One region of the Bradyrhizobium sp. WSM471 genome, then DNA from elsewhere that is predicted to be linked to it. Evidence: predicted binding sites of a transcription regulator. Region 1 holds the regulator's gene; the other holds the start of a gene.

The links. Region 1 encodes PhoB, which activates phosphate uptake and scavenging genes when phosphate is short. Its sites were predicted from a motif close to TGTCATNNANCTGTCAT; they were not measured.
Region 2: a site for PhoB is predicted at 2,846-2,862, ahead of BRA471DRAFT_RS16880 (DUF47 domain-containing protein). Genes of this name have one in related genera too.

The regions. Positions count from the first base shown of each region.
Region 1 is NZ_CM001442.1:7,514,562-7,520,345, reverse strand. Features, by position in the region: gene pstC (phosphate ABC transporter permease subunit PstC) at 1-178, shown strand, start outside; gene pstA (phosphate ABC transporter permease PstA) at 183-1,028, shown strand; gene pstB (phosphate ABC transporter ATP-binding protein PstB) at 1,025-1,849, shown strand; gene phoU (phosphate signaling complex protein PhoU) at 1,860-2,576, shown strand; gene phoB (phosphate regulon transcriptional regulator PhoB) at 2,591-3,298, shown strand; gene BRA471DRAFT_RS34410 (GcrA family cell cycle regulator) at 3,503-4,015, opposite strand; gene BRA471DRAFT_RS34405 (aspartate aminotransferase family protein) at 4,471-5,673, shown strand; gene argF (ornithine carbamoyltransferase) at 5,673-5,784, shown strand, end outside.
Region 2 is NZ_CM001442.1:3,837,648-3,843,431, reverse strand. Features, by position in the region: gene BRA471DRAFT_RS16895 (peptide chain release factor 3) at 1-656, opposite strand, end outside; gene sugE (quaternary ammonium compound efflux SMR transporter SugE) at 826-1,140, shown strand; gene BRA471DRAFT_RS16885 (inorganic phosphate transporter) at 1,133-2,140, opposite strand; gene BRA471DRAFT_RS16880 (DUF47 domain-containing protein) at 2,156-2,800, opposite strand; gene BRA471DRAFT_RS16875 (branched-chain amino acid ABC transporter permease) at 2,960-3,928, opposite strand; gene BRA471DRAFT_RS16870 (branched-chain amino acid ABC transporter permease) at 3,930-4,793, opposite strand; gene BRA471DRAFT_RS16865 (ABC transporter substrate-binding protein) at 4,866-5,784, opposite strand, start outside.

The sequences.
Region 1 (5,784 bases):
GATCTTCGCCCCCGGCACCACGATCTCGGCGGCGATCGCATCCGAGTTCGCCGAGAGCGACGGCCTGCACCAGTCCGGCCTGATCCTGCTCGGCCTGCTGCTGTTCGTGCTGACGTTCTTCGTGCTCGCGGCGGCGCGGCTGATGCTGATGCGGCTGGAAAAGAAGGCGGGGAACTAGCGCCATGAACCCGATTTATTCACGCCGCCGCCGCAAGGACATCGTGGTTCGCGGACTCTGCATCGCCGCAACTGCCTTCGGCGTCACCTGGCTCGCGCTGATCCTGATCACGCTGCTCTACAACGGATTGGCGGGACTCAATGTCCAGCTGTTCACCGAGAACACGCCGCCACCGGGATCGAACGAGGGCGGCCTGCTCAACGCCATCGTCGGCTCGCTGATCATGACCGTGATCGGCGTCGGCATCGGCGCGCCGCTCGGCATGTTTGCCGGCACCTACCTCGCCGAATACGGCCGCAACGACAAGCTGACCTCGGTGATCCGCTTCATCAACGACATCCTGCTCTCGGCGCCCTCGATCATCATCGGCCTGTTCATCTACGGCGCGGTGGTGGTGCCGATGCGCGGCTTCTCCGCGATCGCGGGCTCACTCGCGCTCGCGGTCATCGTGATCCCGGTGGTGCTGCGCACGACCGAGGACATGCTGCTGCTGGTGCCGAACGCATTGCGCGAGGCGGCCTCGGCGCTCGGCCTGCCGCGTTCGCTGGTGATCAAGCGGATCGCTTATCGCGCCGCGCGCTCCGGCCTCATCACCGGCGTGCTGCTCGCGACCGCCCGCGTCGCCGGTGAAACCGCGCCGTTGCTGTTCACCGCGCTGTCGAACCAGTTCTTCAGCCTCGGCCTGAACAAGACGATGGCGAACCTGCCTGTCACCATCAACAACTTCGTGCAGAGCCCCTATGCCTACTGGAAGCAGCTGGCCTGGAGCGGTGCGCTGCTCATCACCCTGACCGTTCTTGCCCTGAATATTGGCGCGCGCATCCTTGGCGCCGAGAGGACCGCAAAATGAGTGATCTTTCATTATCGTCGATGAGCGCGGCCGGGGGTCTGCCGCAGACGGCGGCGCTGCCGGAGGCGCCTCCGAAGGTGACGGTGCGCAACCTGAACTTCTATTACGGCGAGCACCACGCGCTGAAGAACATCAACCTGACGCTCGGCGCCAATCGCGTCACGGCGTTCATCGGTCCGTCGGGCTGCGGCAAGTCGACCCTGCTGCGCATCTTCAACCGGATGTACGACCTTTATCCAGGCCAGCGCGCCACCGGTCAGCTCATGCTCGACCAGACCAATATCCTCGACGGCAAGCTGGACCTCAATCTGCTGCGCGCCCGCGTCGGCATGGTGTTCCAGAAGCCGACGCCGTTCCCGATGACGATCTACGAGAACATCGCGTTCGGCATCCGTCTCTATGAGAAGATATCGAAGTCCGAGATGGACGGCCGCGTCGAGAAGGCGCTGCGCGGCGGCGCACTGTGGAACGAGGTCAAGGACAAGCTCAACGCCTCCGGTCTGTCGCTCTCCGGCGGCCAGCAGCAGCGCCTCTGCATCGCCCGCACCGTCGCGGTGCGGCCCGAGGTGATCCTGTTCGACGAACCCTGTTCGGCGCTCGACCCGATCTCGACCGCCAAGGTCGAGGAGCTGATCCAGGAGCTGTCCGAGGACTACACGATCGCGATCGTCACCCATAACATGCAGCAGGCGGCGCGCGTCTCCGACAAGACCGCCTTCATGTATCTCGGCGAGCTGATCGAGTTCGACGATACCAGCAAGATCTTCACGTCGCCGACCGACCGGCGCACGCAGGATTACATCACCGGCCGGTTCGGCTAGGAGACGCGACATGGCTTCCGAACATACCGCAAAGGCTTTCGACACCGACCTCCAGGAACTCACCCGCCTGGTTGCGGAGATGGGCGGGATCGCCGAACGCATGATCGTCGAGTCCGTCGACGCACTGATCCGCCGCGACGTCCCGCTCGGGCAGCGCGTCGTCGCCACCGACACCGAGCTCGACGCGCTGCAGAAGCGCATCGAGGAGCGCGCGGTGCTCACCATCGCCCGCCGCCAGCCGATGGCGGTCGATCTGCGCGAGATCGTCGGCGCCATGCGCGTCGCGACCGATCTCGAGCGCATCGGCGACCTCGCCAAGAACATGGGCAAGCGCGTCGCGGCGCTGGAGACGGACTTCCATCCGCTCAAGCTGTTCCGCGGCCTCGAGCACATGACCGACCTCGTGCAGCAGCAGGTCAAGTCGGTGCTGGACGCCTATGCCGCGCATGATCTGCCGGCGGCGATGGCGGTGTGGAAGGGCGACGAGGAAGTCGACGCCATCTGCACCTCGCTGTTCCGCGAGCTCCTCACCTACATGATGGAGGATCCGCGCAACATCTCGTTCTGTATTCACCTGATGTTCTGCGCCAAGAACATCGAGCGGATCGGCGACCACGCCACCAACATCGCCGAGACCGTGTTCTACATGATCGAGGGCCAGGCGATCACCGACAAGCGGCCGAAGGGCGACATGACGACCTTCGCCAACACGGTACCGAACACTTAAGGAGCGACGACCCGATGGGCGCACGCATTATGGTGGTTGAGGACGAGGAAGCCCTGACCGAGCTTCTCCGCTACAACCTCGAAGGCGACGGCTATGACGTCGAGACGGTGATGCGCGGCGACGACGCCGACACCCGTCTCAAGGAGCACATTCCCGATCTGATCGTGCTCGACTGGATGCTGCCGGGCCTGTCAGGCATCGAATTGTGCCGGCGGCTTCGCACCCGTCCCGAGACCAAGCAGCTCCCGATCATCATGCTCACCGCGCGCGGCGAGGAGAGCGAGCGGGTGCGGGGTCTTGCGACCGGCGCCGACGATTACATCGTCAAGCCGTTCTCGGTGCCGGAGCTGCTGGCGCGCGTGAAGGGCCTGCTGCGGCGCGCAAGCCCCGAGCGGCTCGCCACCGTCCTTGCTTTTGGCGACATCGAGCTCGACCGCGACAAGCGCCGCGTGGCGCGCTCGGGCCGGCCGATCGATCTCGGTCCGACCGAATATCGCCTGCTGGAGTTCTTCCTGGAGCACCCGGGGCGGGTGTTCTCGCGCGAGCAGCTGCTCGACAGCGTCTGGGGCCGCGACATCTATATCGACGAGCGGACCGTCGACGTGCATATCGGCCGCCTGCGCAAGCTGCTCAATCTCGGCCGCGAGCAGGACCCGATCCGCACCGTCCGCGGCGCCGGCTACGCGCTGGATGATCGCTTCGCGAAGGCGGAGCAGGTGTAGGGTTGCAGGCTTGAGGTTCTCAGCCGTCATCCCGGACAAGCGAGCGAAGCGAGCGCTGATCCGGGACCCATAACCACAGGGAGTGGTTTGGCGAAGACTCGGAGTGACCCCTTTCGCGCAACAACTGCGTGCTCGGAGTATGGTCCTGGCTTTCGCCAGGACGACACTCCAATTGAACTGTCTTCGCGCGACGACTTGCCGTGATTAGCGCGGACCCGGCTTCACCGGTGCGCGGCGCCGATCCGACGCCGGCTGGTACGCGACGCGCGAGTGCTGGGCGCAATAGGGCAGGCCGGACAGCGCCCTTCCACCGCAGAAGAAGAAGTCCGGGCTGGAGGGATCGCCGACCGGCCAGTGGCAGGTCGCCTCGTTCAATTCCAGCAGCGACAGCCGCTGGCTCATTGGCACCACGTTGTCGTAGGTGACCGGATCCGGCTCCGCCTCGACCTCAAACGCCTGCGCCAGCGCGGTGTTGCCGCGCGAGATCGGGCGGCTCACCCGCATCATGTGCTGCGCGGGGCGCGCCTTGCGCGGCCGCGGCGCTGCCGATGATGGGCTCTTGGCGCGGCCCGAAAGGCCGAGCCTGTGCACTTTGCCGATCACGGCATTGCGGGTCACATTGCCGAGCTCCGCCGCGATCTGGCTGGCCGAAAGTCCGGCCTCCCAGAGCTTTTTCAGCTGCTCGACGCGATCATCGGACCAGGTCAAAACCGTCATTGCACCCTTTCCCTCGCTGCGCGCCAGCCATCCTGGGGCCTCGCAGCGAATGCCTAAGCCTTCAAAAACCCGTGCCGCCAGAATCCCTTAAGGCTCGCCGGGCGCGTCTTGAACGCCCGAACGTTTACGCCGGTACATAAGGACTTAAAGATCAGAACCACTGCACGAGATGTCGTATCTGACAATCCAAACGCTACAATATGGCGTGACTCCCGCGCAAGAGTCCGCCGACTCGCTTCCACATGTTCCGTGGCTAAATCCCGCAAAATCGGCACCGCAAGACTACGGATTCAGCGTTTCGCGAGGCTTTCCGGGCGGCATTGACACCCGTTTCACCAGGCCTAAGATAGTCGTGCGTGCCGCCCTCAAGAGGCGGCACGTTTCGTTTTCCGGGCCGGTCGATGGTGCGTTGCGCAATGCACGCTCACGCCGTCCGCAACATTCAAGTGACCGTCATGACTAACAGCGCAGCGCCGCATTTGCTCCCCGTTTTCGCCAGGTCCGACCTCGGTTTCGAGCGTGGCGAAGGCTGCTGGCTGATCGCGACCAACGGCGAGCGCTATCTCGATTTCACCTCCGGGGTGGCGGTGAATGCGCTTGGCCATGCCCATCCGGCGCTGGTCGCGGCGTTGCAGGAGCAGGCCACGAAGCTCTGGCACATGTCGAACCTGTTCCAGAGCCCGGACGGCGAAAAGCTCGCCGCGCGCCTGTGCAATGAAAGTTTCGCGGACTTCGTGTTCTTCTGCAATTCCGGCGCCGAAGCGCTGGAATGCGTGATCAAGGTCGTGCGCCGCTATCACGCGGCAAAGGGCCATCCAGACCGCTATCGCATGATCACCTTCGAAGGCGCCTTCCACGGCCGCACGCTGGCGACGCTGGCCGCGACGGGTTCGGCAAAATATCTCGAAGGTTTCGGCCCTCCGATGGAGGGCTTCGACCAGGTTGCGCATGGCGATCTCGACGCGGTGAAAAAGGCGATCGGTCCGCAGACCGCCGGCATCCTGATCGAGCCGATCCAGGGCGAAGGCGGTGTGCGTTCGGCAACGCCCGCCTTCTTGAGGGCGTTGCGCCAGCTCTGCGACGAGAAGGGTTTGTTGCTCGCCTTCGACGAGGTGCAGACCGGCATGGGCCGCACCGGCGATCTGTTCGCGTACCGCCGCCTTGGCGTCGAACCCGACGTGATGTCGCTGGCCAAGGCGCTCGGTGGCGGCTTTCCGATCGGCGCCTGCCTTGCGACCGCGGAAGCGGCGTCCGGCATGACGCCGGGCTCGCACGGCTCGACCTTCGGCGGCAATCCGCTCGCGATCGCCGCTGCGAACGCCGTGCTCGACGTCATGCTCAAGCCCGGATTCTTCGACCACGTGCAGAGGATGTCGCTGCTGCTGAAGCAGAAGCTCGCCTCCGTGATCGACCGTCATAGCGATGTCGTCAGCGAAGTGCGCGGCGAGGGCCTCCTGATCGGCATCAAGGCCGTGGTGCCTTCCGGCGATCTCGTTGCCGCCTTGCGCGACCAAAAGCTGCTCACCGTCGGTGCCGGCGACAATGTCGTGCGTTTCCTGCCGCCTTTGATCGTCACCGAAGCCGAGATCGAGGACAGCGTCGGGCGGCTCGAGCGCGCCTGCACCGCGTTGTCCGGCAACAAGCGGGCGGCAAGCTGATGAGCAAGTCGCCCGATAAAGCACCCAAGAAAACACCGAAGCACTTTCTCGATATCAACGAGCTGCCGCTGTCGGAGCTCAAGCGCATGCTGGCCGCGTCCTCCGCGATGA
Region 2 (5,784 bases), 3.7 Mb from region 1:
GCGATCTCGATCTGCTGCGCCGCGCCGGTCTTGGCGCCGCCGCCTTCGAGCAGGCGCACGCCGCCATTGACGACGTCATAGGTGCCGAGGAACTCGCGGCCGCGGCCGACAGGCCAGGTCATTGGCGTGGTATCGAGCGCCAGCGTCTTCTCGATCTCGTCCAGAAGCTCGAAGACGTCGCGGCTCTCGCGGTCCATCTTGTTGATGAAGGTGATGATCGGGATGTCGCGAAGACGACACACCTCGAACAGCTTTCGGGTGCGCGCCTCGATGCCCTTGGCAGCGTCGATCACCATGACGGCGGAATCGACCGCCGTGAGCGTGCGATAGGTATCTTCCGAAAAGTCTTCGTGGCCCGGCGTGTCCAGAAGGTTGAACACCAGCCCCTCGAACTCGAAGGTCATGACCGAGGTCACGACCGAGATGCCGCGCTCGCGCTCGATCTTCATCCAGTCCGAACGCGTGTTGCGCCGCTCGCCCTTGGCCTTGACTTGGCCGGCCAGATTGATGGCGCCACCGAACAGCAGCAGCTTTTCGGTCAGCGTGGTCTTGCCGGCGTCCGGATGCGAGATGATCGCAAAGGTACGCCGCCGCGACACTTCAGCGGCAAGCGAGGAACGGGCCGTCGATTCGGCTGTGGTGGCGATGTCGGACATTGCGGCAGCGTTTGGCAGGGAAAATGAGCCTGATCAAGCCTCATCTGGTGATTGCGGAGCCTTCCGGCCAGTCCCATATCCGGCCTGGGATCAGGTTGGGAGGGACGGCCTTCCCTTCCCATCAGCACACCAGTCGCGGGGACGCCCCTGCCTTGAATGGAGGGTCGTCATGGCCTGGAGCATCCTGTTTGTCGCCGGTCTGCTGGAGGTCTCATGGGCGATCGGCCTCAAATATACCGAGGGGTTCAGCAAGCTCGTTCCGTCGGTCCTCACGCTTGGCGCCATGGCCGGCAGCATCATCCTGCTCGGGCTCGCCCTCAAATCGCTGCCGATTGGAACCGCTTATGCAGTCTGGACCGGCATCGGCGCGGTCGGTACCGCGACGCTCGGCATCATCCTGTTCGGCGAGCCGGCCACCGCGTTCCGCCTCGCCAGCATCGGGCTGATCGTCGCCGGGATCGTCGGGCTGAAGCTGGTTACCTGAGGAAGATCTTGACCGCCCACCAGGAGAGCGCGGCGACGATGGCCGAGGCCGGCATCGTGATCACCCAGGCATAGACGATCGAGCTGGCGACGTTCCAGCGCACCGCCGAGAGGCGCCGGGCGGCGCCGACACCGACGATGGCGCCGGTGATGGTGTGGGTGGTCGAGACGGGAACGCCGAGGAAGGTCGCCATGAACAGGGTCGCGGCACCGCCGGTCTCGGCGCAAAAGCCTTGCATCGGGGTCAGCTTGGTGATGCGCAGGCCCATGGTGCGGACGATGCGCCAGCCGCCCATCAAGGTCCCCATCGCCATCGCGGCCTGGCACGAGAGCACCACCCAGAAGGGGACGAAGAATTCGCCGCCGAGCTGGCCCTGCGAATAGAGCAGCACGGCGATGATGCCCATGGTCTTCTGGGCGTCGTTGCCGCCATGGCCGAGCGAATAGAGCGAGGCGGAGGCGAATTGCAGGATTCGGAAGGCGCGATCCACGGCAAAGGGCGTGGAGCGCACCGAAGCCCAGGAGACGATCGCAACCAGCACCATCGCGAGCAGGAAGCCGACCAGCGGAGACAGCACGATGGCGATCACCGTCTTGGACAATCCGCTCCAGACCGCCGCCGAAAGGCCGGCTTTGGCCACACCGGCACCAAACAAGCCGCCGATCAACGCGTGAGACGAGGACGATGGGATCCCGAGCGCCCATGTCACCAGGTTCCAGACGATGGCGCCGACGAGCGCCGCGAAGATCACCTGGGCATCCACGATCGCGGGATCGATGATGCCGGTGCCGATGGTCTGGGCGACGTGCAGCCCGAACACCATGAAGGCGACAAAATTGAAGAACGCGGCCCAGAACACCGCGTATTGCGGCCGCAGCACGCGGGTCGAGACGATGGTCGCGATCGAATTGGCGGCGTCGTGCAGGCCGTTCAGGAAGTCGAACAGCAGCGCGACGGCGATCAATCCGACCAGGACGGGAAGACCCAACGCAACATCCACGGCGTGGCCCCTGCCCTAAACTTGCTCGATGACGATGCTGTTGATCTCGTTCGCGACGTCGTCGAAGCGGTCGGCGACTTTCTCGAGATGGTCGTAGATCTCTGCGCCGACGATGAAATCCATCGCGTTGCCGTCGCGATGCTTGAGGAACAGTTCCTTCAGCCCGATATCATGGAGATCGTCGACGCGGCCTTCCAGCTTGCCCAGCTCTTCCGTGATCGCGGTCAGCATGGCCACGTTCTGGCCGATCTTCTGCATCAACGGCAGCGCACGACCGACCAGATTGGCGCATTCGATCAGGAGCCCGCCGATCTCCCGCATCGGCGGCTCGAAGCTGCGGACCTCGAACAGCATCACGGCCTTGGCGGTCTGTTGCATCTGGTCGATGGCGTCGTCCATCGAGGTGATCAGGTTCTTGATGTCGCCGCGGTCGAACGGGGTGATGAAGGTGCGGCGCACCGCGGTCAGCACCTCACGGGTGATGTTGTCCGCATCGTTCTCGAACTGGTTGACGCGCTGGCAATAGACCGGCGTCTCCTCGCCCCCGTTGAGCATGCTCTGGAGCGCGATCGAGCCCTGGATCACGGTCTGGGCGTGGCGGTCGAACAGGTCGAAGAACCGTTCTTCCTTGGGCAAGAAAGCGCGAAACAATCGCATCATGGGGGAGAGACTACCGGTTGGATAATGGCCTGGGCCCGAGCGGGCCGTCATAAAACTGTCATAGACCATTTTCGATCCACGCGCGTGCCACCTCACGCCCGTGGAGCCGGATCATCCACCGCTTTCGCCCGTCAGTACATCTTCCAATATATCAACGACTTACAGTGACCGCCGGAAGTAATGCGCGATTTCGCCGATGACGCCACGGCGGAAGGTGAGCACGCAGATCACGAAGATCGAGCCCTGGATCACGGTCACCCACTGGCCGAACCCCGCCAGATATTGCTGCATGGCGATGATCACGAAGGCGCCGACCACGGGACCGAAGACGGTTCCGAGTCCGCCGACCAGCGTCATCAGCACGACTTCGCCCGACATCGACCAGTGCACGTCGGTGAGCGAGGCATTCTGCGCCACGAAGACTTTCAGCGCACCGGCAAATCCGGCCAGCGTGCCCGAGAGGACGAAAGCCAGGAATTTGTACTGATCGGTGCGGTAACCCAGCGAGATCGCGCGCGGCTCGTTCTCGCGGATCGCCTTGAGGACTTCGCCGAACGGTGAGTTGATGATGCGGAAGATCAGCAAGAAGCCGGCGAGGAAGCCGACCAGAACCACATAGTAGAGCACGGTCGGCTTGGTCAGATCGAAGACGCCGAACATGCGTCCCTGCGGGATGCCCTGGATGCCGTCTTCACCATGGGTGAACGGCGCCTGGAGGTAGATGAAGTACAAAAGCTGCGACAGCGCCAGCGTGATCATCGAGAAATAGATGCCTTGGCGGCGGATCGAGATATAGCCCGTGATGAGCGAGAGCACGAAGGCACCGGCGACGCCGACGAGGATGCCGAGTTCAGGCGGCAGCGCCCAGACCTTCAGCGCATGCGCGCTGCAATAGCCGGCCGTCCCTAAGAACATCGCATGGCCGAAGGACAGCAGACCGCCATAGCCGATCAGGAGATTGAAGGCGCAGGCGAGCAGCGCGAAGCACAGCGCCTGCATCACGAAGAACGGGTAGACTCCCGTGAATGGCACCGAAGCCAGCAGCAGCGCCATCACCACGAACACGATCATCTCATCGCGGATCGAGCGCGGGGTTACCGGCAGCGTGTCGTCCGTCAAGGCTGTCATATCAGGCCGCCCTTCCCGTCAATCCCGTTGGCTTCACCAAGAGGACCAGCACCATCAGCACGAACACGACGGTGTTGGAGGCCTCGGGGTAGAAATATTTGGTCATGCCCTCGATCACACCGAGCGCAAAGCCGGTGATGATGGAGCCCATGATCGATCCCATGCCGCCGATCACGACCACCGCGAACACCACGATGATCAGGTCGGCGCCCATCAGCGGCCGCACCTGGTTGATCGGCGCCGACAGCACGCCGGCGAGCGCGGCCAGGCCGACACCCAAACCATAGGTCAGCGTGATCATGCGCGGCACGTTGACGCCGAAGGCGCGCACCAGCGTCGGGTTTTCAGTGGCGGCACGCAAATAGGCGCCGAGCCGCGTCTTCTCGATCAGGAACCAGGTCGCGATGCAGACTACCAGCGAGAAGATGACGACCCAGCCGCGATAGATGGGCAGGAACATGAAGCCGAGATTCATACCGCCCTTGAGCTGGTCCGGAATGGCGTAAGGCATGCCAGAGGAGCCGAAATAGTTCTGGAACACGCCCTGCACGATCAGCGCAATGCCGAAGGTCAGGAGCAGGCCGTAAAGATGATCGAGCCCCGTCAGCCATTGCAGCATGGTCCGTTCGAGGATCATGCCGAAGATGCCGACGATGATCGGGGCAAGCAGCAACGCCCACCAGTAGTTGATGCCGCCGATGTTCAGCAGGAAGTAGGCGACGAACGCGCCCATCATGTAGAGCGCACCGTGGGCGAAATTGATGATGTTGAGCATGCCGAAGATCACGGCAAGCCCGAGACTGAGCAGCGCGTAGAACGAGCCGTTGATCAGTCCCACCAGTAGCTGAGCGTAAAGAGCCTGCATCGATCCCGCACCCGGTCCCTTCGGCGTTCCCTGAAAGTCGCCCGCAAGCCTGATGGCCTGCGGGCGGTTATCTTACTTCTTCAACAGCGCGCACTTGCTCTCGGACAACGGCGTGAAGGCCTGGTCGCCCGGCACCGTGCCGACCAGCTTGTAGAAGTCCCACGGCCCCTTGGACTCGGAGGGCTTCTTCACCTCGAACAGATAGGCATTGTGGATGGTGCGGCCGTTGGGCTGGATCTCGCCCTTGCCGAACAGATCGTCTTCCGTCGGCATCGACTTCATCTTCTCGACGACCTTGGCGCCGTCATGCGGGTTGCCGCCGAGCGCTTCCAGTGCCTTGAAATAGTGACGCACGCCCGCATAGACGCCGGCCTGCACCATGGTGGGCGGCGCGTTGTTCTTCATCTTCTCGGCGAAGCGCTTCGAGAACGCCCGGGTCTGGTCGTTCATGTCCCAGTAGAAGGTCTCGGTGAAGTTGAGGCCCTGAGCGGTCTCGAGCCCGATCGCCTTGACGTCGGTGAGGAACAGCAGCAGCGCCGCGAGCTTCTGGCCGCCCTTGACGATGCCGAACTCGGCCGCCTGCTTGATCGTGTTGGTGGTGTCGCCGCCGGCATTGGCAAGGCCGATGATCTTGGCCTTGGAAGCCTGCGCCTGCAGCAGGAAGGACGAGAAATCCGGCGTGTTCAGCGGGTGCTTGACGCCGCCGACCACCTTGCCGCCGTTGGCGGTGATGACCGCGGTGGTGTCGCGCTCCAGCGCCGCGCCGAAGGCGTAGTCGGCGGTCAGGAAGAACCAGGTGTCGCCACCGGCCTTCACCAGAGCCTGGCCGGTGGTGTGGGCCAGCATGTAGGTGTCGTAGGTCCAGTGCACCGTGTTGGGCGAGCACTGCGCGTTGGTGAGGTCCGAAGTCGCAGCACCCGAGTTGATATAGACGCCGTTCTTTTCCTTGACGACGTTGTTGACCGCGAGCGCCACGCCGGAATTCGGTACG